Filimonas lacunae: one gene and its partner. Each later gene encodes a partner of the first gene's protein in a complex. Links are inferred from orthologs where the notes say so. Each region holds a gene or a part of one and is shown in the gene's direction. Other genes may lie near its edges.

The links.
Region 2: the proteins of tsaE (region 1) and tsaD are in contact, whole or in part, in a crystal structure (PDB 6N9A), measured with the Thermotoga maritima proteins. The link is inferred for Filimonas lacunae from one-to-one orthologs. Residues at the interface, in WP_004082108.1 of Thermotoga maritima: Leu37, Gly38, Lys46, Lys57, Val59, Lys60, Ser61, Thr63, Phe64, Thr65, Leu66, Met67, Val69, Pro71, Tyr82, Arg83, Leu84, Asp86, Asp88, Phe89, Asp93, Ile128, Asp130, Glu131, Arg134; in WP_004082750.1 of Thermotoga maritima: Cys10, Asp11, Arg49, His50, Leu82, Gly84, Gly135, Gly136, Glu154, Thr155, Leu156, Asp157, Asp158, Ser159, Glu162, Asp165, Lys166, Arg169, Leu170, Tyr175, Lys213, Thr214, Leu217, Tyr218, Gln221, Arg222, Asn324.

Annotation. Positions count from the first base shown.
Region 1 is NZ_AP017422.1:7,534,679-7,549,818, reverse strand. Bases 4,170-7,133 are described here. They hold tsaE (tRNA (adenosine(37)-N6)-threonylcarbamoyltransferase complex ATPase subunit type 1 TsaE), read left to right. Parts: upstream 4,170-5,429; coding sequence 5,430-5,837; downstream 5,838-7,133. Other genes in these bases: FLA_RS29915 (alanine dehydrogenase), read left to right, coding at 5,889-7,103; FLA_RS29925 (heavy metal translocating P-type ATPase), read right to left, coding at 4,170-5,289. Also shown: FLA_RS29935 (helicase HerA-like domain-containing protein), read left to right, coding at 1-1,217; FLA_RS29930 (RecQ family ATP-dependent DNA helicase), read right to left, coding at 1,220-3,133; more of FLA_RS29925, read right to left, coding at 3,136-4,169; FLA_RS29910 (DNA polymerase III subunit gamma/tau), read right to left, coding at 7,210-9,114; FLA_RS29905 (hypothetical protein), read right to left, coding at 9,303-10,475; FLA_RS29900 (L,D-transpeptidase family protein), read right to left, coding at 10,534-12,150; FLA_RS29895 (RsmE family RNA methyltransferase), read right to left, coding at 12,196-12,897; dnaB (replicative DNA helicase), read right to left, coding at 12,931-14,544; lpxA (acyl-ACP--UDP-N-acetylglucosamine O-acyltransferase), read left to right, coding at 14,982-15,140. UniProt on the Escherichia coli protein: Required for the formation of a threonylcarbamoyl group on adenosine at position 37 (t(6)A37) in tRNAs that read codons beginning with adenine.
Region 2 is NZ_AP017422.1:479,041-493,991, forward strand. The notes cover bases 4,446-7,220. They hold tsaD (tRNA (adenosine(37)-N6)-threonylcarbamoyltransferase complex transferase subunit TsaD), read left to right. Parts: upstream 4,446-5,215; coding sequence 5,216-6,226; downstream 6,227-7,220. Other genes in these bases: FLA_RS01925 (MlaE family ABC transporter permease), read left to right, coding at 4,446-5,189; FLA_RS01935 (hypothetical protein), read left to right, coding at 6,337-6,837; FLA_RS01940 (ABC-F family ATP-binding cassette domain-containing protein), read left to right, coding at 6,983-7,220. Also shown: FLA_RS01905 (succinate dehydrogenase/fumarate reductase iron-sulfur subunit), read right to left, coding at 1-175; FLA_RS01910 (fumarate reductase/succinate dehydrogenase flavoprotein subunit), read right to left, coding at 231-2,201; FLA_RS01915 (succinate dehydrogenase cytochrome b subunit), read right to left, coding at 2,284-2,985; FLA_RS01920 (ABC transporter permease), read left to right, coding at 3,155-4,408; more of FLA_RS01925, read left to right, coding at 4,434-4,445; more of FLA_RS01940, read left to right, coding at 7,221-8,608; FLA_RS01945 (glycosyltransferase family 2 protein), read left to right, coding at 8,691-9,707; FLA_RS01950 (hypothetical protein), read left to right, coding at 9,762-9,968; FLA_RS01965 (RNA polymerase sigma factor), read right to left, coding at 10,849-11,157; FLA_RS01970 (hypothetical protein), read left to right, coding at 11,385-12,080; FLA_RS01975 (helix-turn-helix domain-containing protein), read left to right, coding at 12,266-12,589; FLA_RS01980 (hypothetical protein), read left to right, coding at 13,189-13,452; FLA_RS01985 (hypothetical protein), read left to right, coding at 13,684-13,947; FLA_RS01990 (sensor histidine kinase), read right to left, coding at 13,958-14,866.

The DNA of each region.
Region 1 (15,140 bases):
AAATGAAACTGACCTGGCAACCTGCTGCCTACCCGGTAGAGTTATTGTCGCTTAGCACGGAAAAAGGTACCCGTTTACGTGCTACGGTAAGTGAATTTGGCCCGATACTGTTAAGCAAAATACTGGCATTGAACGATACGCAGGGTGGACTGGTAGCCCTGATTTTTAAATATTGCGACGACAACAAATTACCGCTGCTGGACCTGAAAGACTTTATAAAAGTATTACAGTACATAGGAAATGAGGGCAAGGCTGAGGTAGAAAAACTATACGGTAAAATTTCCACTACCAGCACGGGTACCATACTGCGCAAGGTGATTGAACTACAGCAACAAGGCGCTGAAATATTTTTTGGTGAGCCCAGTTTTGATGTAAACGACCTGATGCGCATTAGTGATGATGGCCGTGGCGTTGTAAACATATTGCGCGTAACGGATATGCAAAACAGGCCAAAGCTGTTTTCTACCTTTATGCTGCAATTGCTGGCCGAGCTATACTCCAGCAGTCCCGAAGAAGGCGATTTAGACAAACCTAAGCTGGTGCTGTTTATTGATGAAGCGCATTTACTATTCCAGGAAGCCACCCCGGCCTTATTGGAACAAATGGAAACCGTTATTAAACTCATACGCTCTAAAGGAATTGGCATTTTCTTCTGTACACAAAACCCACAGGACATTCCGGCTTCTATTTTAGGGCAGCTGGGTTTAAAAATACAACACGCGCTACGTGCCTTTACCGCTGCCGACCGTAAAACCATTAAGCAGGCGGCTGAAAACTTTCCCATCACCAGCTATTATCAAACAGATGAGCTACTTACAAAAATGGGGATAGGGGAAGCGTTGGTTACCCTTTTAAATGAAAAAGGTATTCCCACTCCGCTTGTACATACCATGTTATGCAGCCCTAAAAGCCGTATGGATGTGTTAAGTGAGCAGGAAATTGACAGCCTGGTAAGTAAAAGCAAGCTGGCCAGCCATTATAACAAAGAGGTAGATAGCAACAGCGCTTACGAAATACTTACTGCCAAACTGGAACAGGCTGCGCAGCAACAGGAAGAAGAAGCCGATGAAAAGAAAACTACCCGGAAAGAGAAAAAAGAAGAAAGCTTTTTTGATAACCCGATAGTTAAGCAGGCTGGCCGTACTGCCGCTGCTATTATTACACGCTCGTTATTAGGTGTGCTGGGGCTGGGCGGTACCACTAAAAAAAGAAGATAAATTTATACACGATACAGATAGCCATCATTATGCATGGCTATCTTTTCTTCTGCCAGCAAAAAGCGAATCACTTCCTGCACCTTTCCTTCCGCAACATCCGGCAGCTGCGCCACCACCTCTTTTAACGGATACTGCTGTTGGGCAATAACACGGTACACCTCCTGCGCAATTTGCTTAAACTCAGCCGTAGTAATACCAGTGGCCGCTTTGCGGGTCATGCAGTTATCACATACTCCACAATCCCTTCCATTCTCTTCCCCAAAATAGGTAGCAATATACCTGCTACGACACTCTTTTTCTAAGTGCAGATAACGTAGCATTGTTTGCATACGTTGCACATAAAGTTCTTTTCGTTGCGCATAGTTTTTAACATCAATATGCAAAAAATTAGCGGGGGCTCTGTTTAAGATATACTGTATCTGTGGCTTCTCTTTTTGTGGGAGATATTCAATAATGTCTAACCGGTGCAGCTGCATCAACTGCTGTTTCACCTCTTCTACCGTTAAACGGCATAAACGGGCTATCTGCTTTTCATAGATGGCTACATGGTTATCATAAATACCTTCATAACTACGCAACAAACATTTGGTTACCCCGTCTAGTTGGGGGTATACCGTTTCTATCTGAAACAGTTGATCGCGGGCGGCCATAAACTGCACCTGGGCCGGAATAAACACGTTCTCTTTAAAGCTCAGATGCCCTTCCTGCTCCAGCATTTTAATAGCATTCATAGCCAGTCGTGGCTCTAAATGAAAATTGCGGGCAAACTCATTAAAATCAAAATCATAATAAACACCTTCCCCTACCCCCACAGGAATATTCAAATAGTCGGCCAGCGCCTGGTACACCTTCTTAATATCTTCAATGGCAGGGTAACGCATATCAGGCAACTCCTGTAATGCTTCTACATCCTGGTGCTGGTATAACAACACGGCATAGGCCTTTTTACCATCCCTGCCTGCACGCCCTGCTTCCTGGTAGTAATTTTCCAGGCAATCCGGCACATCGTAATGTATAACCGTGCGCACATCCGGCTTGTCTATGCCCATACCAAATGCATTGGTACAAACCATTACCCGCACCTCCCCGCTTATCCATGCTTTTTGTTTGGCACTTCTATCATCCTGCGGCAATCCGGCATGGTAAAAATCGGCTCCAATACCCTGCATCTGCAAAAGCCTGCTCACATCCTGTGTACGGCGGCGTGTGCTGCAATACACAATACTGCTGCCTTGTACTTTTTCCAGCGCCTCCAGTATCTTATTTATTTTACTATCTACCTTAAATACCCGGTAGGCCAGCTCCGGCCTGTCGAACGATTGTTGAAACACCGCTGGCTTTTTCAGCTGCAGGCGCTCTATAATATCCTCCTGCACCATAGGGGTGGCAGAAGCGGTTAAGGCAATACAAGGAACAGATGACGACAGTTGCTTACGCAACTCTCCTATGCGCAGGTAAGAGGGACGGAAATCGTAGCCCCATTGCGAAATACAGTGGGCTTCATCCACTACCAGCAGGGAAATATCCAGTGCATCTATATACTGCAAAAACAAGGGCGTATTCAAACGTTCCGGCGATACATATAAAAAACGGATATCTACATCCCGGGCTACCTCGTCTAATGTACGGCGCACTTCTATATTGTTCATACCGCTATGGATAGCCATTGCCCCTATTCCTCTTTTCTCCAAACCTTCTACCTGGTCTTTCATCAGGGCTATTAACGGCGTTACCACCAGGCATACTCCGCGATGCATCATAGCAGGCACCTGAAAGCATAGCGATTTTCCGCCACCCGTTGGCAGCAGGGCAAACACATCTTTTCCTTCCAGCAGTTTGTCTATGACCATTTCCTGTGCTCCGCGAAAAGAGGGGTATCCCCAATACTTATGTAAAACCGCTATTGATTGCTTCATTCTTATGCTACCTTCTTCCAGTTTAAGCGCACTGAATTAATGGCCAATACTACATCGCTCAGGCCCATTACCAATGCACCGAAAGTAGGACTTAAAAATCCAAAAGCCGCCACCGGAATGGCTATTATATTATAAATGAACGCCCAAAAGAGGTTTTGCTGTATGGTTTTATAGGTGTGTTTGCCAAGGCCCAGCGCCAGCGGCAGCTGCTGCAAGCCGTGGTTCATTAACACCACCTGGGCACTTTGCATGGCTATTTGCGAAGCATCGCTTAACGAGATGCCTACCGTAGCCCTGGCCAAAGCAGGTGCATCATTAATACCATCCCCGATCATAGCCACGGGTGCCTGCTGATTGTACGCTGCAATGCGTTCCAGCTTGCCTTCGGGCGTTTGTTCGGCCACTACTTCCTCTATACCTAAAGCCTGAGCTACCTGGTTACATTTTTCCAGCGAGTCGCCACTCAACAATATGGTTTTAATGCCCCGGGCATGCAAGGCATTTACCACCTGTCTGGCTTCAGGGCGAATATCATCGGCTACATCTATCCAACCCAGCAACTGGTTATTGCGGGTAATGTATATGTTATGGCCACTGTGCTGCGTTAACTCCCTCACTCCCTTAAAAGAAGTGGCCGTGTAGGTATTGCCTTCCTTATCAGTTCCCTGCATACCCAGGCCTTTTATCTCTTCCATTTTAGCCCAGCGTATTTCGTCTTTGCTTTTCCATTCTTTAGCAATGCAACGGGCAATTGGATGGTTGGAATACTTTTCCAGCGAAAAAGCAATTTTTTTAAAGGTATCTGCTGTAGTGCCGGCAGGCTGCTCCCCTTCTCTTTGCGCAGTCATTTCCCAATGCTTCAATGCAAAACTTCCGGTGGTAAGGGTGCCTGTTTTATCAAATACCACCTGTTGTATATTCCGGAAAACTTCCAGACTGCGTGCATTTTTAAACAATACACCATTGCGTGCGGCACGCCCCAGCCCCACTGCAATAGCCGCAGGAGTTGCCAGCCCCATGGCACAGGGACAGGCTATTACCAGCACGGCAATGCTTCTTAACAAGCTTTCGGTAAAAGTATGTTGCCCTATAAACCAGTTGCCTGCCAGTGTTATAAAAGCAATACCCAATACCACAGGCACAAAAATGGCGCTGATTCTATCGGCCAGTTGCTGTACCGGCGGCTTTTCGGCCTGTGCTTCTTTCACCATTTTCAGTATATGACTCATTACTGTATCCTCGCCTACAGCCGTTACATACACTTTTACACTACCATTCTCCAGCATGCTGCCGCCAATCAGTTTATCATTCATCTTCTTTTCTACCGGCGCACTTTCACCCGTAATAATGGCTTCATTTACGCTGGCATTGCCCGATAAAATTTTACTATCCATAGGCACATACTCGCCGCTTTTAATCAGCAGCAGGTCACCCACTTTTAAATGAGTGCTTTCTACCGGGAAAATATGCTCATTATGTGCTTCATCATAAGCTATCATATTGGCCATGATCTTTTGCGAAACGGTAAGCTTACGAATGCTGGCTTGCGTGGTTTCTACCGATTTGTCTTCCATCCAGTTACCCAAAAACACCAGGGTTAAAATGGTAGCGGTAGTTTCATAAAAAAGATAATTACCGGGGTTGCTGCTAAAGGTGCCTATCAGGCTATATACAAAGGCCGCTGTGGCACCCAGCGCCACCAGCACATTCATATTGGGAATGCCCTTTACCAGGCTTTTAATGGCACTACGTCCAAAAAAATCCATCCCTACCAGGTAAACCGGTAAAGTAAGCGCCAGTTGCACCCAATGGTTCATCAAAAAGTGAATATGCACCCCGGGAATCATATGTATCATCAGGGGCAATGTAAACACCAGGCAAAACCAAAAACGTTGCAGGTGACCGGCAAATAATCTCTTAGGTCTGGGCTTACCATCTTTACTGCCCTCTCCATTAGTAACATGATACCCCAATCCTTCTATTCCTTTTTCTATATTCCCTTTGGTATGAGCGTTTTCGGGGAGTTCGAAACTAACATCGCCCCCTATAAAATTTACTTTTACATTATCCAGCCCTTCTCCTTCCAGATATTTATGTATAGTGAGCGCACAATTGGTGCAGCTCATCCCTTCTACCTTCCAGTTCACTTTTTCCATAGTCTAAAGCGTTTTATGATGCCAGTACAAAGTTACCAAGCTTGCAAAGGCGTGCATTTTCGATATTTGAAATATCTTTTTTACATGGTTGCAAAACCCTGTTCCCGCAAAACCTGGCCGGTAAAAATTACCTTTGCCACATGGAAATTACTTTTCAATTACACCAGGTAGCAGAGGTAACCCGCAACATATGGGATCAATACCAGCAACATACCGTGTGGGCATTCCATGGTAACCTGGGGGCCGGTAAAACTACGTTTATACATACTTTATGTACGCATTTACAGGTAAAAGACACCGTTAGCAGCCCCACTTTTGCCATTATTAACGAATACCAGAGTGCTGTTTGCGGTACTATTTATCATATGGACTGGTACCGGATGAAGGATGAAGAAGAGGCCATTATGGCCGGAGCAGAAGACTGCCTGCTCAGCGGCAAACTGTGCCTGGTAGAGTGGCCCGAGAAAGCAGAAGGTATTTTACCAGATAACACACTGCACATTTACCTGGAAGCAGATGGCCCCGAAAGCAGGCGTTTGAGCATATAAAGGCCATTTTTAGCTAAAATTGAGTAATTTCATGCTTTATAAGTAATAGACATGTCAGCAGGAAAGCCTATTGTGAGTCCATCTTTTAAGTATGAAACCCTGGAAGAAAAGCTGGATATAAAACGCCAGGGTGCATCTCTTACCATTGGAATTCCCCGCGAAAATGCCTTTCACGAAAAAAGGATAGCCCTTATCCCCGAAGCAGTGGGTGTGCTGGTAAACAACGGCCACACGGTAGTAATGGAACACAAAGCCGGGGAAGGCAGCAAGTACAACGATAAAGATTATGCCGAAGCCGGCGCTCGTATTGTATACGAAAAGCAGGAGGTATATAAAGCCCCTATCCTCGTAAAAAGTGCTCCTATTACAGAAGAAGACATCCCCTTTCTGCAACTGAATCAAACCGTTATATCTCCCATTCACCTGTCGGTGTTAAAGAAGTCGCTGATGGAAAAGCTGATGGAAAAGCGCATTACCGCACTCAGCTTTGAGCATCTGAAAGACGACAGCGGCACCTTTCCCATCGTACGCAGCATGAGTGAAATTGCCGGAAGTGCTGCCATGCTTATTGCCGGTCAGTACCTGGGCAGCCCTAACGATGGCAAAGGCGTGTTATTAGGGGGTATCAGTGGTATTCCGCCTGCCAAGGTTATTATTATCGGAGCAGGTGTGGTGGGCGAATTTGCCACCCGCACCGCATTGGCACTGGGCGCTTCTGTAAAAGTGTTCGATAATAATGTATACCGCTTAAAAAGATTGCAAAACAACCTGGGTATACGCGTTTGGACCAGTGTGATAGAGCCCAAAATACTGGCCAAACAATTAAAAACCTGTGAGGTGGCGGTAGGTGCTTTAAGCAATGATAATGGCCGCTGTCCCATTGTAGTTACGGAAGAAATGGTAATGGCCATGCGCCCGGGTGCAGTGATCATAGATGTGAGTATAGACAGGGGCGGTTGTTTTGAAACCTCCGAAATAACCACACACGACCAACCGGTTATTATTAAGCACGACGTTATCCACTATTGTGTACCCAATATCCCCAGCGGATTTGCCCGTACTGCCAGCCAGGCTATCAGTAACGTGCTGATGCCATTGCTGTTAAGCGCCAGCGATGAAGGTGGATTTGACGAGATGGTATGGCACAACTTTAACCTGCGCCACGGCATTTACCTATATAAAGGAGCCCTTACCAACTTTTATATCAGTCAACGTTTCGATCTGAAATATACCGATCTGAATTTATTGATTGCCAGCAAAAGATAACCACTTTATCTGCCCTCCACCCTGACATCTATAAACAGGAATGCCGGTTGATGTACCGGCAAGTATCCACCTGAGCGGATGATATTGTGCAGCAACCGGAACCGGATTAATAATCCAGTTCCAGCTTCAGCCTGTCTTTTAACTCTCTTAACCACGGATAAGTATCAGATAGCTTATCAAACTTCTGACGGCTGTTTAAGCCTAAATTTACCGGTACCTCTTCCGCTTCTTCCTCCTCGTTCAATATCACATAATAGGCTATACTGCGGTTATAGAAATGCTGTTGAATAGTATCCAGTAAGATAATGCGCTCCTGCTCAATAAAGGTTTGCTGAATCAGTGAGTTTACTGTTACGCTAAAACGCACTTCCGACTCAATGTTAATTTTACTAAGCCTGAAAGTATTGGCGGCAGAAGGCTTTTGCATCCCTTCCAGCTTTTGCGCATAAGCATCCCATACCTCACGCAGCCTTTCCATGCTTAAAGGCAATGCTTCTTTTACTTCTTCAATCTGGTACTGATCGCCATACTTATCACGCAGTGTATCCAGCAACGACTTCTTGCCTTTAGCAGGTAATGCTGTTCTGTTCATGGGCACTACCGGGGCACGACCCTGCGGCTCGGCCACTGCGGCGCCCGTGTTCACCACCACATTGTTCATACCGGGATTACCTGCCGTCGAAGTCCCACCGTTGGTAAAACCACCATTACCATTGTGCATGCTTCCACCAGACGCACCGCCGTTAGGTTGCGGGGGCCTTGCAACTCCCCCCTGGTTGTCGATATATAATTTAGCCCCTACTGTAGCAGCAGCTGTTTTTTGCTGCAGGGAAGGAATCATGCGCACTTTTAGCGCAAGGGGACCATCAATTCGTTTTTTTTTTGCTACCACACCGTTTTCAACGCTGAGTTCCAATGCCTGCTGTAAAAAGTTGAGTTTGATGAGGGTAAGCTCTACGTGCAGGCGTTTGTTACGCGCCATTTTAAAATGAATCTCCGCTTCATTCAAAATATTCAGTGCACTTACCAGGTAAGCGCCGTTTGCTTTAGCAGCAGTAGACGTATACTTGTTCTGCATGCCTTCTACCACATCTAATAACACTGCCGCTCGCGGATCTTTACATACCAGCAGGTTACGTATAAATTCAGCAAAACCGTTCAATACCAGGTCGCCTTCAAAACCTTTCCGGTTAATTTCATCATACAACAGCATGGCTCCGGCCAGGTCTTGTTGCATCAGGTAATCCAGTAAGCGGAAAAAGTAATCATGGTCCAGTATGTTCAGGTGCTCCAGGGTGTTATGGTAGGTAACTTCCCCATTGGTAAAGCTGACTATTTTATCCAGGATACTCAATGCATCCCGCATACAGCCTTCGCTTTTCTGGGCAATTACCTGTAAGGCACCTTTTTCGGCCTTAATCTCTTCCTTATCTGCTATTGACTGTAAGTGATCTACCGTATCGTTACCGGTAATACGTTTAAAGTCGAATATCTGACATCGGGAAAGAATGGTTGGTAATATCTTATGCTTTTCGGTAGTGGCCAATATAAAAATGGCATAGGATGGCGGCTCTTCCAGCGTTTTCAAAAACGCGTTAAAGGCGCTGGCACTTAACATGTGCACCTCATCCACAATATATACTTTATATTTACCGGCCTGTGGCGCAAAACGCACCTGCTCTACCAGTGAGCGGATATCATCTACCGAGTTGTTACTGGCAGCATCGAGCTCGTGAATATTCAATGAAGTGCCTTCATTGAAGGTGCGACAGGAATTACACTGGTTACAGGCTTCCCCATCCGGTTTTAAACTCTCACAGTTAATAGTTTTGGCCAATATACGCGCGCAGGTGGTTTTACCTACACCACGTGGCCCGCAGAACAGGAAGGCATGCGCCAGCTGGCTGTTCTTAATGGCATTTTTGAGTGTTGTGGTAATATGCGCCTGCCCCACCACAGTATCAAACTCCTGGGGCCTGTACTTCCTCGCCGAAACAATAAACTTATCCATATCGACTGCAAGATACTTTTTAAAGCAAAAAACACCACTCTCTATATCCTTAAAGTTACCCCCACCCTTACCCGCGTCTGTGCGAAAAACCAGACACATTTTATTTCCTGCACCACAATAAAAACAACAGGCTATAAACGAAAAACGGGAACCATTCCGTTCCCGCCTTCAAAAATCATATTCAACAACTATTTGTACTCCATAATCGGATGGCGCTCAAATGGTTTGTTTCTATCGAATAAGAAACGGTAGGTAACCATTCTTCGACTTTGCTCGCCACCCAGGTGCTTGTAAATATTAATCATCTTCGGGTTCCAGTCGCCACTCCAGCCCATTTCGTACCGGTCGTACCAGCCTTTACCCTGTATCAGCAAAGCGCCTTCATAAATCATAAAGGAGTCTACACCCAGTGCCTGGAATTTAGGAACTACCCCAAAAGCCACACCAGTAAAAATGCGGCAGGCATTGTTCTTTTTCATTAGCAGCAAACGCAGCTTCTGTAACAGGCCCAGTTTACCGTTAAACCGTTTAAAATACTGGTTCAGGTCAGGAATGTTAATCCACATAGCAATAGGCTCTTCTTTGTAATAGGCAAACCATATCAGGCGCTCATCCATTACAGCCTTCATTTTATTAAACAGCTTCAATACTTCCTGGGTCGTAATTTCTTTGGCCTCTCCATGTTGTGCCCACGCAGCATTGTATACCGTTGCAAAATCCTGGGCATGCTTTTCCAGGTTTTTCACATCAATATGTTTTGCTTCATAACCCGCTTTGCTTTTAAACCGGGCATGACGCTCGGCAAAACGTGCAGGCAGCGGATCATTTACATTCATCGCATAGTAATACTGGTTGTAAAAGTTGCTAAACCCGTATCCTTCCAATAATGCTTCGTAGTAAACAGGATTATAAGGCATACCATAAATAGGCTCCTTGTCAAACCCCTCCACCATCAGCCCCCACCATTTATCCCTGTCGCCAAAGTTGATAGGCCCATCCATCGCTTCCATACCTTTGCTGCGTAGCCACTCTGCTGCGGTATCAAACAACTTATTAGCAGCTGCCTGATCGTTGATGCAGTCAAAAAAGCCCACACCACCTGTTGGGAAGTCTGTGCCAAAGTTCACGTACTTGCTGTTGGTAAAAGCGGCAATACGCCCTATTAAAGCACCTTTGTCGTCTTTTAATATCCAACGCTTTGTTTCACCGTATTTATAAGTTTTGTTTTTGCTGGTATCAAAAACATCATTCACTTCATTATCTAAAGGGCGTATATAGCAAGGATTACCCTTATTAACGATTACATTCACGTTAATAAAATCCCTGGCTGCAGAAGGGTTGTTTACTTCAATTACCTGCATGTAACTTTTCAGTTTAGTGCAACGAAAGTAAAGCATTCACCCTATAAATGCTTCCCCCTTAGTTTTTCACAAATAACTTGTCGGCCATCTTAGCATCATGACCATAGATGTCTTTGCGGAAATTAAGCTTACCTTCTCCATCTACCCAGGCCGTCAGGTAACAGATAAATACAGAAACCGGGTTGCTTACAGTTACCCATTTCTCCTTAGAGCCATGCATGGCGCTGTCTATTTTTTCAGTCGTCCACTCTTTCTGATCAGCCAGCAGGTAACCAGCCATTTTAGCGGGCTCGGCAATGCGTATGCAGCCATGACTAAAGCTGCGATTGGTTCTGTCAAACAAATCGCGGTTGGGTGTATCGTGCAAGTAGATATTATAATTATTAGGAAACAGGAATTTCACCAACCCCAATGAGTTTTTAGGTCCCGGTTTTTGTCTTACCACGGGCAGGCCACCCTCTTTACCGGTGATTTCCATATTCTGCCTTTCGAGGTAATTGCTGTTGCGGGCCATACCTGGCACCACTTCATTTTTTACTATACTGGAAGGCACATTCCAATAGGGCGCAAACACTACATACTTCAGCTTGCCGTTGAAGATAACTGTGCTATTGCCTTCTTTACCTACAATCACATTCATATCAAAAGCCTGCTTTCCTTTTTCAAATACATGTAGTTTGTATTCCGGAATATTCACCAGTATATAATCCGAATCTTTATCACTCGGCAGCCAACGCATACGTTCCATGTTTATCAACACCTGTTGCACACGTTGCTCCAGCGGCACGTTCAGTTCTTTTATAAAAGAAGGAGATATTTTGCCATCCACTGCCAGGCCTGTGCGACGCTGGAAGCTTTTCACCCCATCGGTAAGGTCTTTATCAAAAATAAAAGCAGTACTGTCAGATGCAGATGCCGCCAGGTCTTCCATTAATTGCAGACGTTGTTTTACCAAAGCAATAATGCTGTCTTTATCTCCCTGCTTAAATGTTTTTTTAGTAACAGGTATCGAATCCCAGCTTCCCTTCTTCTCCAGATTATAATACTTAGGTAAAAAGCTTTGCAGTTGCGTATACTGTGGGTTTAACGGCGTGTATTCCGATACATTTTTGCCTTTGGATTTGATCACAGAATCCAATACAGCAGTAAGGTCTATTTTTTTACGTGGTATAAACCAACCCAGTTGTGTTACATCGAGGTCGGTGCCTTCATACACTTTAGAAGCGTATTTAAAAAACTGGCCGGTAAAGTATAGTTCGGTTTTTAAAATCTCATCCTTGTTTTTCATATGCCCCGAATCGGTAGTAAAATCGGCATACAGCTGCGACAGTTTTTTGCTATACAGGGTACTGTCCTTTAATTCTTCTACCGTGCTGGACAGCAGGTTTAAAAAATTGCCGGCCTGCTCACCTAAACCGGTGCTGTCGAACCAGGCATACTCGTAGTTGCGATGTTTATAAAAATCGGAGAACTGAGCGCCATAAGGTTTAAATACTGTGTCTTTGTCAAGAAAATTTTGAATACGTGTACTATCCAGGAACAGGTTGTTGAAGGAAGTGCGGGTGTTAATGGTAGTATCTCTTACTACCTCTTTTTTACGGGTTTTGTTTTTACATGCCCATATGCAGGCACATGCCAATACAGCAGCTACGCAGGGGTAAATGTATTTCTTCATGGTTACGGTTTTCTAACGGTTACAGTGATAAAGTGATAAGTAAAATTAGTGATTTACCAGTAAGGCGGCGGCCACCACCCCTGCTGTTTCTGTACGCAGCCGGGTGCTGCCTAAAGAAACGGGCTCAAAGCCTTTTTGCAAAGCAAGCTCGATTTCAGCGGGTGTGAAGTCGCCTTCCGGACCTATTAATATAAGCACATCCTGTGCCACATTCAATTGGTTTATATTGCTTTTCTGCATCTCTTCACAGTGGGCCACCAGCTTTTGCGTGTGTGTCTGCTGCGCTATCACTTCTTCTATTTCTACAGGGTTGTGCAGTACCGGCAACCATACCTGCCTGCTTTGCAGCATAGCCGATACCAGAATCTGCCGCATCCGGTCAAAACGAAAATGCTGGCGTTCTGTTCTTTTACATAAAAGGGGGAATATTTCGCTGATACCAGTTTCTGTGGCTTTTTCCAGAAACCATTCAATACGGCTGGCGTTTTTGAGTAAAGAAATACCTATTGCTACCTGTCTTACTGTTTTGGGGTAAAAAGCAGTTTCGGTAACCTGTACCAGGCACTGCTTTTTATCGGCTACGCGAATAACGGCGGTAAGTAAATCGCCTTTACCATTGGTAAGCTGTATGGATTCTCCTTCCCGCATGCGCAAAACCTGCACCACATGCTTACGGCTTTCTTCGCTCAATTCCAGCTGGGTAGTGCCGGCAGTAACAGCTTCTTCAAAGAAGTAGGGAAAGGACATTATTTAGAATGAGTTAATGATAAGAGGGTTATACTAAAATGGTGCATCACTTTCCATTCCATCGTCGAACTCTCCACTGTTCATGCGGCTGCCCTGGATGAAAAATTTGCCACCATCGCCACCACCACCATCAGGGGCGCCACCGGAAGAAGGCCCGAGTGGTTTCCAGCCACCTCCGCCATTAGGCGCACCTCCACCCGCTCCACCACCAGGATTAAACCCGCCGCCCATATCATCCTCATCCCACTCATGAAATTTTTGAATGGCCAGGTTGGCGCGTAACTTAATGGTTTCCAGCGAACCGTTACGGTGCTTGGCTATACGTACGTGGGTTTCACCTTTGGTGCTTTCCCCCATTGCATCGTTGTTAATTTCGTAGTACTCCGGACGATAAATAAACATTACCATGTCCGCATCCTGTTCAATCGCACCCGATTCCCTCAAATCACTCAGCTGCGGCATCTTGCTTTCTTTACGTGTTTCCACCGCCCGGCTTAACTGACTTAATGCAATAATCGGCACCATCAATTCTTTCGCCAGCATCTTCAACGTACGCGAAATAGTACTGATCTCCTGTTCACGGCTACCAGAGTTACCACCACCACTCATTAACTGCAGATAGTCAATGATGATAAAACGCACTTTGTTTTTATTTACCAGTCTCCTGGCTTTGGCACGAAATTCAAAAATGTTCAACCCCGCTGAATCATCAATAAAGATGGCCGCTTTTTCAAGGCGCTTAATACCTTTAGCGTGAAGTTGTTGATATTCATAGTCTTCCAGCTTACCACGCGAAATTTTTTCCATCCCAATTTCGCTTTCCGCCGAAAGAATACGTTGAACCAGCTGCGCAGCACTCATCTCTAACGAGAAAAACGCAACCGCTGTAGGTCTGGTAGTGTTCATAGCCGCATTCCGGGCCAGGTTAAGGGCAAACGCCGTTTTACCCACCGCAGGACGCGCAGCCAGGATAATTAAGTCAGAAGGTTGCCAGCCATAGGTAACCCGGTCCATAGTAGGAAACCCGCTGGGCACACCGGAAATTTCTTCCGTTCTGTTCCGCATTTCATCAATACGGTTAATAGCTTCTGCCAACGCACTGCTCATTTCCTTGTAATCGGTTTTGAGGAAGTTGTTGGTGATTTTGAAGATTTTATCTTCCGCATCATCCATCAGATCAAACACATCCGTTCCTTCCTCGTAAGCTTCACCCAAAATTTCACCACTCACGCGAATCAGTTCGCGCTGGATAAACTTCTGTAGCACAATACGGGAGTGCGCTTCTATATTGGCGGTACTTACTACCGCGTTAGTCAATTTAGTAAGAAAATAAGGGCCGCCTACCATATCCAGCTCTTCTTTAGAGCGTAATTCTTCCATTACGGTAAGAATATCGATAGGCAGGTTTTTTTGAACCAGGCTATGGTAAGCTTTAAAAATACGCTGGTGCGCATCTACATAAAAACATTCCGCTTTTAAAATTTCCGCTACCACATCAAATGCAGCTTTATCCAGCATCACTGCTCCCAATACCGCTTCTTCCAGTTCCCTGGCTTGTGGCGGTACCTTTCCATACATCATCGTGCTTAAGTCAACGTTATTTTTCCGCCGCTGCTTCCTGTCTTTATTAAAATTAGTGAGCTCCATAAATGTGAACTGGTTTCTTTTCCGGGTAAGCGAATCATTTTACTCTCTACGTATCCAAGATTACCAAATTGTTATGTCCGGGAAGTAAAGGACGGCGAATATAAATGCAGAAACTTTCCTGCAAAAAATTTTGACCTTCTATTATTCATCTATTTCAATGCACAAAATTAGCACAAAGAAGAGGCACTTATTCACACAAATTTCGAGTTATGCATACAAAAAGATACGTTTTACACAATCTACAATAAATTTCCCCGCATTTAACAAAACAATTCACACCGGATGTGCACAAAGATTTTTATCACTTTTTAAGGTTTCATAGGCTAATTTTTCGTAAATAAGAAAGGGAGAAATTGACCAATACACCTATTTTTGCGCAGCCCTCGTAAAAACACGCGGGGATATTATTGACACATAATTCAGATTTAGTGACCGGCATGATTCATCCGCATACTTACATACATCCAAACGCGCGATTGGCCCAAAACGTTAAAATTGATCCTTTTACCGTCATTCACCAGGATGTAGAAATTGGGGAGGGTACCTGGATTGGTAGTAACGTTACCATTATGGAAGGCGCCCGCATTGGAAAGAAC
Region 2 (14,951 bases), 7.1 Mb from region 1 along the record:
ACGCTACTGCATCTTTACCTTCATGAATCAGCTGCTCGTTCAGTACGTCGAACATTTCCAGGAAAGACATTTCCGAAGAAATATCTTTCAGTTTATACGTTTCAAATCCGCCTTTAGAATCGCTGTTTGCTTGTCTCCACACTTTCAGTGTGAGGTTCATATTATAATGTTCCATAGCAACCTCCGTAATACCCCGGTTAAGGGGAGGGTTTTAATGGTTTAGTATTTAATTATTTGTAGTTACGTTGTGAAGGTTTAATCACCTCGTATTTCAGTTCCTCTTTGAACAATTCCCACTCATGTTCAGCTTTGTATTTCCACGCAGCTACATACATGTAGTTGGCATCGTCGCGTTGTGCTTCACCATCCGGAGTCTGATATTCTTCACGGAAGTGACCGCCGCAGCTTTCATTTCTGTTCAGTGCATCGATACACATCAGTTCTCCTAATTCAATAAAGTCAGCCACACGACCAGCCTTATCCAACTCAGGGTTAAACTCGTTAATGGTACCGGGAATTCTTACATCGCTCCAGAACTCTTTTTTCAGCGCGCGGATTTCTTCAATCGCTTCTTTCAAACCTTGTTCTGTACGGCCCATACCACATTTATCCCACATGATTTTACCCAGGCGTTTGTGCAGGCTTTCCACGCTTTGCTTACCCTTGATGTTCATCAGGGTACTCAGGCGGTCGGCTACTGATTTTTCAGCCTCAGCAAATGCTTCATGTTCTACAGAGATAGGCTTGTTGTAAATTTCATCGGCCAGGTAGTTACCGATAGTATAAGGAATTACAAAGTAACCATCAGCCAAACCTTGCATCAGTGCAGAAGCTCCTAAACGGTTGGCGCCGTGATCGCTGAAGTTAGCTTCACCTAAAGCGTATAAACCTGGTACGGCAGTCATCAGTTCATAGTCTACCCAAACACCACCCATGGTATAGTGTACCGCAGGGTAAATACGCATTGGGGTTTCGTATGGGTTTTCACCTGTGATTTTGTCATACATATCAAACAGGTTACCGTATTTCTCTTTTACTACTGCTAAACCATGCTCACGAACTACTTCTGCAGTAGCTTCGATGCCCAGTTTACCACATTCAATTTTACCGTAACGGATAACCGCATCTGCAAAATCGAGGTAAACCGCCTGTTTAGAAGTACCTACACCGTAACCGGCATCACATCTTTCTTTTGCAGCACGGGAAGCCACGTCACGTGGTACCAGGTTACCAAAGGCAGGATACCTTCTTTCCAGGTAGTAATCACGCTCGTCTTCCGGAATGTCGGCAGCTTTACGGGTATCGTTTTGTTTTTTAGGAACCCAGATACGACCATCGTTACGTAAAGATTCTGACATCAGGGTCAGTTTACTTTGATAGTCGCCTGTAACAGGAATACAGGTTGGGTGAATTTGAGTGTAACAAGGGTTGGCAAAGTGTGCACCTTTTTTGTGTGCTTTCCACGCTGCGGTAACGTTGCTACCCATAGCGTTGGTACTTAAATAGAATACGTTGCCATAACCACCGGTACATAATAATACAGCATGACCAAAGTGTCTTTCCAGTTTACCGGTAACCAGGTCGCGGGCAATAATACCACGTGCCTTACCATCAACGGTAACCACTTCCAGCATTTCGTGACGGCTGTATTGAGTAACAGTACCTAATGCTACCTGACGCTCTAACGCCTGGTAAGCACCTATTAATAATTGCTGACCGGTTTGACCCGCAGCATAGAATGTTCTTTGTACCTGTGTACCACCAAAGGAACGGTTGCTTAATAAACCACCATATTCACGTGCAAAAGGTACACCTTGTGCCACGCACTGGTCAATAATGTTAGCGCTTACTTCAGCTAAACGGTGAACGTTGGCTTCACGTGCACGGTAGTCGCCACCTTTAATGGTATCGTAAAATAAACGGAATACAGAGTCGCCATCGTTCTGATAGTTTTTGGCGGCGTTGATACCACCTTGTGCAGCGATAGAGTGTGCACGGCGAGGGCTGTCCTGGAAACAGAAAGTTTTTACTTTATAACCCATTTCGCCAAGTGCAGCTGCAGCTGAAGCACCTGCTAAGCCGGTTCCTACTATAATAATTTCCAGCTTACGCTTATTGGCAGGGTTTACCAATTTGCAATGTCCTTTATAATCGGTCCACTTTTCCTCTAATTTTCCGGCAGGAATTCTTGAGTCTAACATTTTTTCCAAGTTTATAAGTTAACAAGTGTAACAGGAGCTATTGACCAGCGGCCTGCTATTTGTTCTTATGCGTTTAATGATTTTAGTTGTAGGTTGGGATATTGATCCAATGAAAGTGCATGCTAACAGGCATTAGGGCAAAAGCCAGCGGCACAATAACTGCAAAACCGTAACCCATGCACTTAATCATGGCCACATATCTTTTGTTGTGCACGCCCATAGTGCGGAAAGCACTCTGGAAACCATGCGCCAGGTGATAGGCCAGAGAAATACAACCTACTACATATAATACTACAACCCACAGGTTTTCAAACACAATAGCCATTTGCTTAAACAGATTGTGTACCATAACACCGTTGGTTAAAGCAACTTCATCCAAACCGGTAAAACGGGAAGGAACCCAGAAATGTACCAGGTGGGTAATCAGGAACAATAAAATGATAGTACCTAATAAACCCATGCTGCGGCTGTACCATTTACTACCTCTGTTGCCGTAGTTAACTGCGTAACCAACACCTCTTTTGCTGCGGTTGCTGGCTTCCAGTGCAAAACCCTGAATAATGTGTAACAGGATAAATACAAATAACCCGATTTCGAGGATGCGCGGGACTACGTTATCACCCATGAAGTGAGCAGCTCTGTTAAACATTTCACCATCATCGTTGGCCCAGATACAGGCATTCAGCCCTGCATGAACCAGTAGAAATAAAATCAGGAAGATTCCGGACAGGCCCATTGTCAATTTTCGGCCCACAGAAGAAGTAAACACTTGTTTCCAGGTCATAATGAGAGATTTGTGAACGAATTTCGCTGCAAAGGTAGGGCACGATCTTCAGTTTACGTTTTTTGGAAAAATTTATTTTCAGGAACTTTTGATAGTTCCATAAACAACTGTTAGCTACCGCTCATAAAATACCATGTATTTCTGTCAGGTTGTCTTGTAAATTTGATACATGCTAAAAGTTGCAGGTATATTATTGAATGGCTTCTTAATGGCTTTGCAAGAGCTGAAAGTAAACAAGCTGCGTACATTTTTATCGCTGTTCGGTATCACTATAGGTATCTTCTGTATTATAGGGGTGCTGGCTACGGTGGGCAGTATGGAGGGAAAAATTCAGAAAGAAATCAGCGACTTTGGCAGTAACAGTATCTATATAGATAAGTGGGAATACACCAATAGCAGTGACTATCCCTGGTGGAAATTTGTAAACCGCCCGGTGCCTAAATACGGTGAGGTGGCTTTTATAAAAGAGCGCAGTTCGTTAGCCGCTTATGTAAGCTATTTTAACTCTATCACTACTACTATATCTTACGAAGACAATCAGTTAAGCAATGTAAATATTAATGGGGTAAGCGAAGATTACAACAACATTCAAAACATTGATATTGCCTATGGCCGTTACATGACAGACGCGGAGTTTAAGCAGGGCAGCGCAGTGGCAGTGATAGGGTTTGAAAATGCCGAACAATTGTTCGGAAATGCCGAAAGGGCAGTAGGTAAAACTATTTCGTTTGACAGGAAAAATGTAACCATTGCAGGAGTGATAGCCAAGCAAGGTTCCAGCCTGATTGGGGGAGTAGATTACGACCATGTATTAATAACCTCGTATCGATTTTTTGCCAGTATCTATAATGTAAATGCCACTTATCTCGATCCCTATATTATGGTAAAGGGAAAAGAGAATGTGCCTACACCTGCACTGCAGGATGAACTGAAAGGTGTGATGCGCCAGATACGCCGCTTAGGTCCTACGGAAGAAGATAATTTTGCCTTAAATGATATCAGTGCTTTCAGCGACCAGATAGGCGGCTTTTTTGGAACGGTGAATATTGGTGGCTGGGCCATTGCAGGCCTGAGTTTAATTGTAGGGGCTTTTGGTGTAGCCAATATCATGTTTGTAACCGTAAAAGAAAGAACCAGCCAGATAGGTTTGAAAAAAGCCATTGGTGCGAAAAAAACAATTATACTTTCTGAATTTTTAATGGAAAGCGCTTTCCTGTGCCTGTTAGGCGGTGTTATTGGTTTAATACTGGTGTGGTTGCTGGCGGCGGGATTGAGTACCGTACTGCCATTTCCTATTATCATTGCCCCTGGTGTTATCATACTGGCATTTAGCATATGCCTTATATTAGGGGTAGCGGCAGGAATTATACCCGCATTAATGGCGGCAAGAATGAATCCGGTAGAAGCTATTCGCTCTAAATAAGCCGGAGGGTTGTAAATTGCACCCCGTGAAGCAGCTTGTAAACGTATTAACTCTTGTAGGCAGGTATATATTATTAGTAAAATCAGCGTTTGGCAGACCCGAAAATTTCAAACTTTACTGGCAGGCTTTTATACAGCAGTGTGAAGAGATTGGGTTGCGTACTTTCTGGATTGTAATAGGTATCTCTGCGTTTTTAGGAATGGTAACTGTGGTGCAAACCGCGTACATGATCACTATTCCTGTTATCCCAAAATTTGTAATTGGTATGGTGGCGCGCGACTCCGTTATCCTGGAGCTGGCGCCTACAGGTATAGCCTGTGTGTTATCAGCTATTGTTGGCTTTCGCATTGCTTCTGAAATAGGCTACATGCGTTTAAGCGAGCAGATAGATGCACAGGAAATCATGGGTATTAACACCAAAGCCTTTATTATATTACCGCGCATACTGGCGGGTATGTACATGATCCCGCTTTTAATGGTAGTAGCAGTAGTTGTGAGTTTAATTGCAGGTGGCATTGCGGGTGTAAGTAAAGGGATACTTACTGCTAATGAATATCATTTTGGTTTGCTGAACGATTTTAAACCGTTTGGCGTTACGATGGCCTTTGTAAAAATTGTAGTGTTCTCTTTTTTAATACCCAGTATATCGGGTTTTATGGGTTATTATGCCAAAGGAGATGAGCTGGCTGTTACCAAAGCAGCTACCCAGGCGGTTACCATTAATTGTATACTGATTCTGATAGCAGATTTTATTATCACCTCTATTATGCTCAACATGTAGGTGGTTTTATATTGTAATTTTGCAGGGTGAAACAAGATATCAGAATACTGGCCATTGAGTCGAGTTGCGACGAAACCAGTGCGGCCATTTGCGAAAACGGGAAAATTTTATCCAATTACATAGCCGGTCAGGCGGTGCATGAACAATATGGCGGGGTAGTTCCTGAACTGGCCAGCCGGGCACATATGCAAAATATTGTGCCGGTGGTGCATGCGGCTTTACAAGCAGCCGGGAAGCAGCTGACCGATATGGATGCCATTGCTTTTACACAGGCGCCGGGTTTAATAGGCAGCCTGCTGGTTGGCGGACAGTTTGCCAAATCATTGGCGCTGGCGCTGGACAAACCCCTGATAGCCGTACATCACATGCAGGCGCATGTGCTGGCCAACCTGATTGAAGATCCACAACCGGAATTCCCTTTCCTGTGTTTGACTGTTAGCGGTGGTCATACACAGATTGTGTTGGCGCACAGTCCGTTACACCTGGAAGTGCTGGGCGAAACTATTGACGATGCAGCAGGAGAAGCGTTTGATAAAACAGCTAAACTGTTAGGGTTACCTTACCCCGGCGGTCCGTTGGTAGATAAATATGCCCAAACCGGTAATCCTAAAGCTTTCACATTTGCCGAGCCACAGATTCCGGAGTTGAATTTTTCATTCAGCGGCCTTAAAACCTCTGTTTTGTATTTTTTACAGGCGCAAACCAAGGCCAATCCGCAATTCGTTTCCGAAAATGTGGCCGATCTATGTGCTTCCGTACAGCATACCATTATTAATATATTGTTGAAAAAGGTAAAAAAGGCCGTACAGCAAACGGGTATTAAAAGAATATGTATTGCCGGAGGGGTAAGTGCTAATAGCGGGTTGCGCAACCGGCTGAAAGAAATGGGCGAACAGCAGGGGTGGCAAACCTTTATTCCTTCCTTTCAATATTGTACCGATAATGCGGGGATGATTGCCATTACAGCCTACCACCAGTACCTGGGTGGGAAGTTTGTTACCCTGGACGTTGGGCCATCGGCCAGGTCGGAATGGTAGTGCTATTCGTCGATGTTTATATTTTGTTTAACCCTTTATTTTTCAAACAATTAGACAAACAGTGCCTTAACTTTGGCACTGCAATTGTAAATAATCCTAAAAATAACTTTATGGTAAAGCATCCTAAGTACCTGTTTATTGCTTTCATAGCATTCGTCTCTGTAGCATTTACTGCCTGCGGACCCACAAAAGGCATTACCAACAGCGAAAAATGGGGATATTCAGGCACCTGGTTTTTGAATAATATTCATTTTGAAGGTATTCCTGCCGGCACCAAGTTTAAAGCCACAGTGTTTGACGATGTGCCTTATTCCTGCTTACAGGGTAGCCAGTGGAACCTGCAATCGAACGGAAAGGGTAGCTATGTGGTGAACGCCAGCGCATCAGAATGTATTGCAGGTGAACGTTTTATCTTCTGGTCAACCGAAAAATCAGGTCAGTCGCAGTATTTCCAGTTTAAAAGGGTTGATGGTGGTGTAAAGCCTAAAAATGTAACCACAGGTTATCGTATGGAAGTAAGCGCCTTGAATCAAACCTCCATGCAACTGCGTTCTCCTATCAACTTTGAAGGGAACACTGTATATATTGTATATGATTTCAGCAAGCAGTAATCTTTTGTAAACAATTTATCAAAGGTGCGGGAACGGCAGGTGGATGAATCTACTGTTCCCGCATTATTTTTTATACCTATTAATGTGCTACTTTTGCGGCCTGTCTGCAATAAGCAGCAGCATAAATTATTAAGGAGCAATACGCATGATCAGTGTTAAAAATGTTACCCTGGCTTATGGTAAAAGGGTGTTGTTTGATGAAGTAAATATCAATTTCATGAAAGGCAACTGCTACGGTGTAATCGGAGCAAACGGTGCAGGTAAATCCACCTTTCTGAAAATTCTGAGCGGCGAAATAGAGCCGAACAAAGGTTCGGTGGAGATTACGAAAGGTGAGCGTATGTCGTTCCTTAAACAAAACCAATTTGAATTTGATGAGCATACGGTATTAAATACCGTGCTGATGGGCCACAAGAAAATGTGGGAAGTGATGCACGAGAAAGATGCCATTTATTTAAAGGAAGATTTTACCGAAGAAGATGGTCTGAGAGCAGGTGAGCTGGAAGGCGAATTTGGTGAAATGGGCGGTTACACTGCCGAAAGTGATGCTGGTACCTTATTGGGTAGCCTGGGTATTACTGACGATATGCACTACAGCCTGATGAAGGACATTCCTTCTAACATGAAAGTACGTGTGTTATTGGCGCAGGCTCTGTTTGGTAACCCCGACATCCTGTTGTTGGATGAACCTACCAACGGTCTGGATATTGAAACCATTGGCTGGTTGGAAAACTTCCTGGCCGAATACGAGAACGTGGTACTGGTAGTGAGCCATGACCGTCACTTCCTGGACCAGGTATGTACACACGTTGCGGATGTGGACAGAAGTAAGATTAAAGTATTTACCGGTAACTATACTTTCTGGTACGAAAGCTCTCAGTTAGCAGCACGCCAGGCCACCGATAAGAATAAGAAAACAGAAGAGAAGCGTCAGGCTTTGATGGACTTCATTGCCCGATTCAGCGCCAACGCCTCTAAAAGTAAGCAGGCTACTTCCCGTAAAAAAGCTTTGGAGAAATTAACCATTGAAGAAATTGAACCTTCTAACCGCCGCTACCCTGGTATCATTTTCCAGCCGCAGCGTGAAGTGGGTAACCAGATTCTGAACGTGGAAAACCTGAGCAAAAGCATAGATGGCAGCAAGCTGTTTGATAAAGTGAATTTTAGTGTAAACAAAGGCGATAAAATTGCTTTCCTGAGCAAAAACCCGCTGGCGGTTACCTCTTTCTTTGAAATCATCAATAATAATGAAAAGGCCGATGGCGGTAAGTTTGAATGGGGCACTACCATTACACCTGCCTACCTGCCTATTGAAAACGGTGAGTTCTTTAAAGAAGGCTTAAGCCTGTTAGATTGGTTACGTCAATTCGTTCCACCACATGTAACAGATGCTGATGAACCTTTCCTGAGAGGTTTCCTGGGTAAAATGTTGTTTAGCGGTGATGATATTGCGAAAAAAACCAACGTATTAAGCGGTGGTGAAAAAGTACGTTGCATGGTAAGCCGCATGATGCTGCAAAACCCTAACGTAGTGGTGCTTGATCAGCCAACCAACCACCTTGACCTGGAAAGTATCCAAAGCTTCAACGAAGGTTGTAATGCTTTCCCTGGTATAGTGTTGCTTACTTCTCATGACCATACGTTTATGCAAACGGTAGCTACCCGTATTATTGAGTTAACGCCTAAAGGCATCATTGACCGTCTGATGACGTTTGATGAGTACCTGGCCGATGCACGTGTGAAAGAACTGAGACAAGAGATGTACAGCTAATTCATCTACCAGATACAAACATAGAATGACGTACGGCGCGGAATGTTATTTTCCGCGCCGTACATTTGATAAAACTATTTGCTTGAACCCTCCTGAAGTTGCTATTGTAATTCTAAACTACAACGGAAGAAATTACCTTGAAAAATTCCTTCCCTCCGTATTGGCTTCTACCTATACTAATAAACGCGTTATTGTAGCCGACAACGCTTCTTTAGATGACTCTGTTGCTTTTGTAAAAGCGAATTTTCCGCAAGTAGAACTTATTCTCAATACCAGCAACTATGGTTTTGCCGGGGGCTATAACAAAGCACTGGAGCAGGTAAAGAGTGATTATTATGTGTTGCTGAATTCGGATGTGGAAGTAACACCCAACTGGATTGAGCCGGTAATAACATTAATGCAGCAAGACTCCGCTATTAAAGTCTGCCAGCCCAAACTGCTGGATTACCACCGGAAAGATTATTTTGAATATGCTGGTGCGTCTGGTGGCTGGCTCGACTTCCTGGGTTATCCTTTAGCCCGTGGCCGCGTGTTTGAGACGCTGGAGAAAGACAAACAACAATACAACGATCCCATACCTATTTTCTGGGCTTCCGGCGCAGCTATGTTTATTGAAGCGGATGTATATCATGCGGCAGGTGGACTGGATGAATATTTCTTTGCTCATCAGGAAGAAATTGATCTGTGCTGGCGGGTGCAACTGGCAGGGCATAAGTTATACTGTTGCCCCGCATCAGTGGTATATCACGTAGGAGGGGGCACTTTACCTAAAGGGCATCGCAAAACCTATCTCAACTTCCGCAACAATATTATCATGCTGCTAAAGAATTTGCCTGCTTCGGAAAAAATATGGAAGATTCCTTTCCGTATTCTGCTGGATTGGGCATTTGCGTTTAAATGTATTCTGAGTGGAGATACTAATAGTGTAAAAGCCATTTTTAAAGCACACTATGATGTAATTGCCTGGACTAAAACAGAGAAAGCCTTTAGGCCGGTGGCTATTAAACCCATGCGCCAACTGGCTGGTGTAGTGGAACGTTCTATTGTGTGGGCGTATTTTTTAAAAGGAAGGAAGATATTTACAGAAATTGTTCAGTAACAGGCTGGTTATATTAATTCACATCCTTATTTTTGCCACGCAATACTCAAGAATATGTCACACGAGATAGAAGATAACTACAAAGAGAAAGATTTTAAGTATAACAGAGTAAGCTCATCACGTTTTGTGTTTTATGTAACTTTCTTCTGTTTGTTGTCATTTGTATTAGGCGGTTGCTACCGTTTGTACAAAAACCGTTACAAAGGCAAACCTGATATTGAAATTCAGAGCAGCACTAAGTACACTCCTGAGTACAAATAAAAAAAGAAAAAAAAGTGCAAAGAAAATTTTGAAAATACAAACGGAATTCTATCTTTGCACTCCCAATCAATAAGGACACAGAATAAAGAAACAAAACATTGATTGTGAGGCTCTTATAAAGGATACGCGGAAGTAGCTCATTTGGTAGAGCACGACCTTGCCAAGGTCGGGGTGGCCAGTTCGAGCCTGGTCTTCCGCTCTGGTAAAAGAACCGATATTTATTTGGTTCTTTTGGTTCGCCCTGGTGGTGGAATTGGTAGACACGCAGGACTTAAAATCCTGTTCGCAGCAATGCGAGTAACGGTTCAAGTCCGTTCCGGGGCACAGATTTTCAATTAGTTACAAAGGCTGCACATTGTGCGGCCTTTGTCGTTTTTGTAGAAATTCAAACAAAATTCAAACAAATTCAAACAAATTCAAACAAAAACTTTTCGGCTCCGAAATTCGCTAATCCAGATTAACCTACACCACACCTGCCTAACTTCATCTTACCGACTTTTAAGCTTTTAGCCTGGGGAGAGATCAATCAACTTTTCAAAGAGCAAATGATGAAATATAGCCCACTTTACGGGCCTTTACCATAGTAAATATACGAAAAATAATAGTGAAAATCGCTGAAATGTATACTGTATAAGGGTTTTAATGATTTTGGTTATATTGAAGTGACTGAAATGCAGCCTTTTTAGGCTCTTTGTTTCCTTTTATTTGGCTTTACTAGGCTTTCTTGTTTAAAAGGCTGGAAGGGGCTTTTTAGGGCTTAATTCAGGGTTAATAGATTAACCTTAGCATCACGCAATCTAGCCTTGATGGAATAGGTGAAAACAGGCATCTCTCCTTGGATAAATTGGAAAAAGGGTTGGTAAAAGGAAATGTATAAATATCAGGCTCTATGATATTTTTTTTTAAGTATTTCTAATACTACGGGATATAGTTTTTGGGAAACGATTTTTAACAAAAAGGCACGGGGATACATAACAGTATCAAAATTTTTTCTTTGATCCCAAAGCTCTATAAAAACTGATTGTAGTAATTCTCCGGCAATCGCTTCGTTTTTGGTCATTTTCAGTAAGTATCCGTAAACCCGATTGCTAACCTTATCAAAAAAAAAATCAAAGGCTGCTGTATCGCCTTTTGACATTTTCCTGAATAGGATTATTTCCTCTATTCTGTCGAGTTCTTTTTGTTCCATAAGGTGCTGATTAGTTTTGGTTTTTATCGTTTTAAATACTGTAGTCCATTTTACAGCCCAAAATTTGGGAAGTAAAACTAAAGTGGCTAAAGCAATTATGTTTGTTCATTTTGTTCAGTATAGTTAATGATGTTTATTATTTGACCATGTGTAAACTAATTTAGGTGTTTATAACGTGAAAAGGTACAATATGGGTGAACTATTTTTTAATAAAAATGAGCCCCAAAATGCAGCGTTTATTAACCTGGCACAAAGTGTTCCCCCATATGTATTATAACATGGTGCCACCATTTCCCACTGATCCACGATTACACTGGAAGAAAAGAGCATCTATTGTTAACACAGGTTTTTACGAAAGTGTAAGAGCCTGGATACTTGAAATTGGACCGCAGATCAAATGGCCGAAAGGAGTAGAACCATTACTAACTGACACATTAGTGGCTGTATTGGATAATGCCTGGTGGGACGAGTATGATTCGGCTTACGTAGGTGTGTGGGACGGAATTTTAAGCTACCTTTTTTTTATTATTAATGTGGGGCGTATGGATGGAAATATAAATGCTGATCTTTCTTCCGGAGATGTGTATTTTGAGATGGCCGAAAAGTTCATTGAACAAAATAAAAGCAGTTTCAAAAGTGAAGAAGAGAGACAGTATATCAGGGCAAACCTGACTTTCAGGAGTATGAATGTGCAGAATAACTTTTTTTCCTATAAAGCCTTACTGTCTCTAAAGTGGCCTGAAATAGAGGTTGAATTACGAATGTTGAAATTGTTTTTTGGGTTAGATGATTTTATACGGGAGCGGCATACGAAAGAGAGTTGTAATAATATAAGTGAGGAGGGTAAAGAGAATGACGAATATAAAATAAAGGATGAGTTGCATGACATATTGCGATCTTTTCCATCTTATCTTCTAAATTAGTATCGAATAGAATTTAAAATGAAATATGCCCGCCGGTGTCTTCTGGGGGCTTCATATTTAAGGTTTAGATAAGAACAGTAAAGGTTTCTTTATATGTACCAGTCTACGGGAAGACTGTTAAATGCTGACTGGTTAGGAGAGTAGGTTTATGGAGATAATTTTTTCTCACATAAATACACTAACCTATGGATACCATCTTAATTCCTAATGAGGGTGACTTTAAGCGGTGGATAAAAGAAGCAATAAAAGAATGTATTGGTGATTTATCATCTATCCAACTGAATAACGAATCTACGTCGGAGCAGGAGCCGCTACTGTCCAGGAAAGAAATTGCTGGAATATTTAAAGTGTCGCTTGTAACATTACATGAATGGATGAAAGGAGGTTTGCCATTTCATAAGCAAGGTGGGCGTGTCTATTTTTTTAAGTCAGAAGTGATCGCCTACATCAAACAGAAGAGAGGGAATAATAGTGTAATTCAAATGGCGATTTTGAAGCACGTGGCGTAATTATTATTAATAAAAAAGAGGGCGCAGTTCAGCTTCTGGCCCTCCACAGTTCACAATTATCTTTCGGATTAAAAACGGACTTCTTAATGAAATACTAAACACGTGCCATGTTTTATATAGTTGATAAATAGGGATTTACATAGATTGTTAGTTATTGTTTCTCAAAAATGGAGTTTTGGGTTTCATATTGGGAAGCTTTCCGGATTTTATACTTAAAAAACTGCCCTCCCAGGTCGATACTGAAAGGGCATTGCTACCTGTTACGAGATACTGTTTTCACAGTACCCCCGTCATAATACTGCCACTACAGGCAGATGTAGTTCTGGTTTTGCAACCAATATATTTAATATGTCATAGAATTATTGGTTAGTTCTTTACCGTGTATATACCTATTGAGTGCAATAGCGATCGGTCGGATTAGCTGCTAAATGAGCTGAAATGCGACTGATGGGGGACAGCACTAAAATAGTGTAAAAATTTGACCAAACGTAAATAAAGTTGACACTTGGTTAAAAAAAGTTTACAGATGGTCAAAAAAAATTTGCACTTGGTCAAAAAAATATTGACAACTAGTAAAATCAGCGTTTATTCGTTATTGAATGCCGCGAAACTCAACATATGTCAAAGAAGGAATTCTTACAGGTAAGATAAAAACCTGGGAGCAAATCTTTGACTTGTATAGTATCTCATGGATTGCGTTGGATAGTGGTTTTCGTAATGCCACTCTCCGGAAAAAGTCAAGAGATACAGCTGATTTTAACGCGAAAGAAACCCTCAAACTGGCTGCCTTATTTGGTTTGACGTATGGACAGCTGCATAAATTCAATTTAAAATGCACAGGTAATAAAGAATATTTTAAATAAACTCCTAATTGCCTGGTTGTGTTTTTGTAATAAGAAAATCACTTCTCTAGTTATACATTTTAAGGTTACATCCATTGAATATTAAACCGCTTTTCTGCTTAGGCGGGGAGTCTACAATTTCATGCTCAATAGTTTACACCTGGTCAAAAAAAATTTACACTTGGTCAAAAAGAATTTTCACATGGTTCAAAAAATATTGACAGGTAGTAAAATGGCTGTTAATTCGCCCTTATGGCTAGAAATCCTAAATATGTTAAAGATGGAATTCTGTCAGGTAAGATTAAGACCTGGGAAGAAATCTTTGACCTATATAGTATATCCTGGCTTGCACTGGATGGCGGTTTTCGTAACGCTACTCTTCGGAAGAAATCAAGAGACACTGCTGAATTCAATGCAAAGGAGACATTGCGACTTGCTCAACTTTTCGGTATGACATATGGCCAGCTACATAAATTCAATTTAAAGTGTACAAATAATAAAGAGTATTTAAAGTAACCTATAACGTTCATGCTCTATTGAATTGATTTATTACTATGCAATTCGGAAGCGCAATTGTGAATGTGTTCTTACCCTCTTCTTTAAAGCTTGTTGCTTTTATCTTTCCCTGCAAGGCTGTTACTATCTGTTTTGAAATATAAAGCCCTAGCCCAACTCCGGTACGTTCTGGATTGATTCGTTTAAATGGTTCAAATATTACTTCCAGTGCATCTTCAGGTATAGTGTCTCCCCAATTGGTTATATCAATTGTCAAATCTGTGTTCTGCCTGGTGCATTCTACTTCAATTTCATTCGTGCCTTTGGAATATTTAAAAGCGTTTTGCAACACGTTATTGAGTATCTGTGAAACTAGGATGTAATCAGAGTTCAACTGTATTTCGTTAATACCTGATGTAATTATTTTTACATTTCTTTTACTGGTGTCCTCCATCGTTCGTAGTTGAGCAATAGTATTAAGTAGTTCCAGAAAGTCAAATTTCTTTTTTTGGGGGAAATAGGCCTGCTCTCCCTCTGTAATCTTTACAGCTTCGGTCATGTTGTCTAAAATGGACATTGCAAACTTTGTCCCTAAATAAATCCCTTCCCAATTTTGATCAACCCGTTTGCCTGCTTTTATTTCATTACAGAATCGCGGAATGTTTTGAATGTAGCTTCTGACCTCATGACTGAATGAAACAAATAATCGTTTGAGAAAACTGGAATTTGTTTCATCTTCTCTTTTTACTAAATCAATTGCTGACTTTGACATAGCGGTGTTAGTTTTAAAGTGAAAGAATTGCTGTGAAAGTGGGATAGATAAGGTATAGTGTCCCAAAAATGAGGTGCAGCAATGCCCGCTTGTCATAAATACTTTCGCTCCCGGTAAAGTATCGGGTGCAAAAAAGCGTAGTTTAATAGGTGTTACAGTTATAAGCATTGTCACTTTTTTGGGCCGAAAATATTAGTCTCTGGCCTGAGATTTTGTGACTACTGCTTAATGAATAAGCAATAGGGCTGGAATC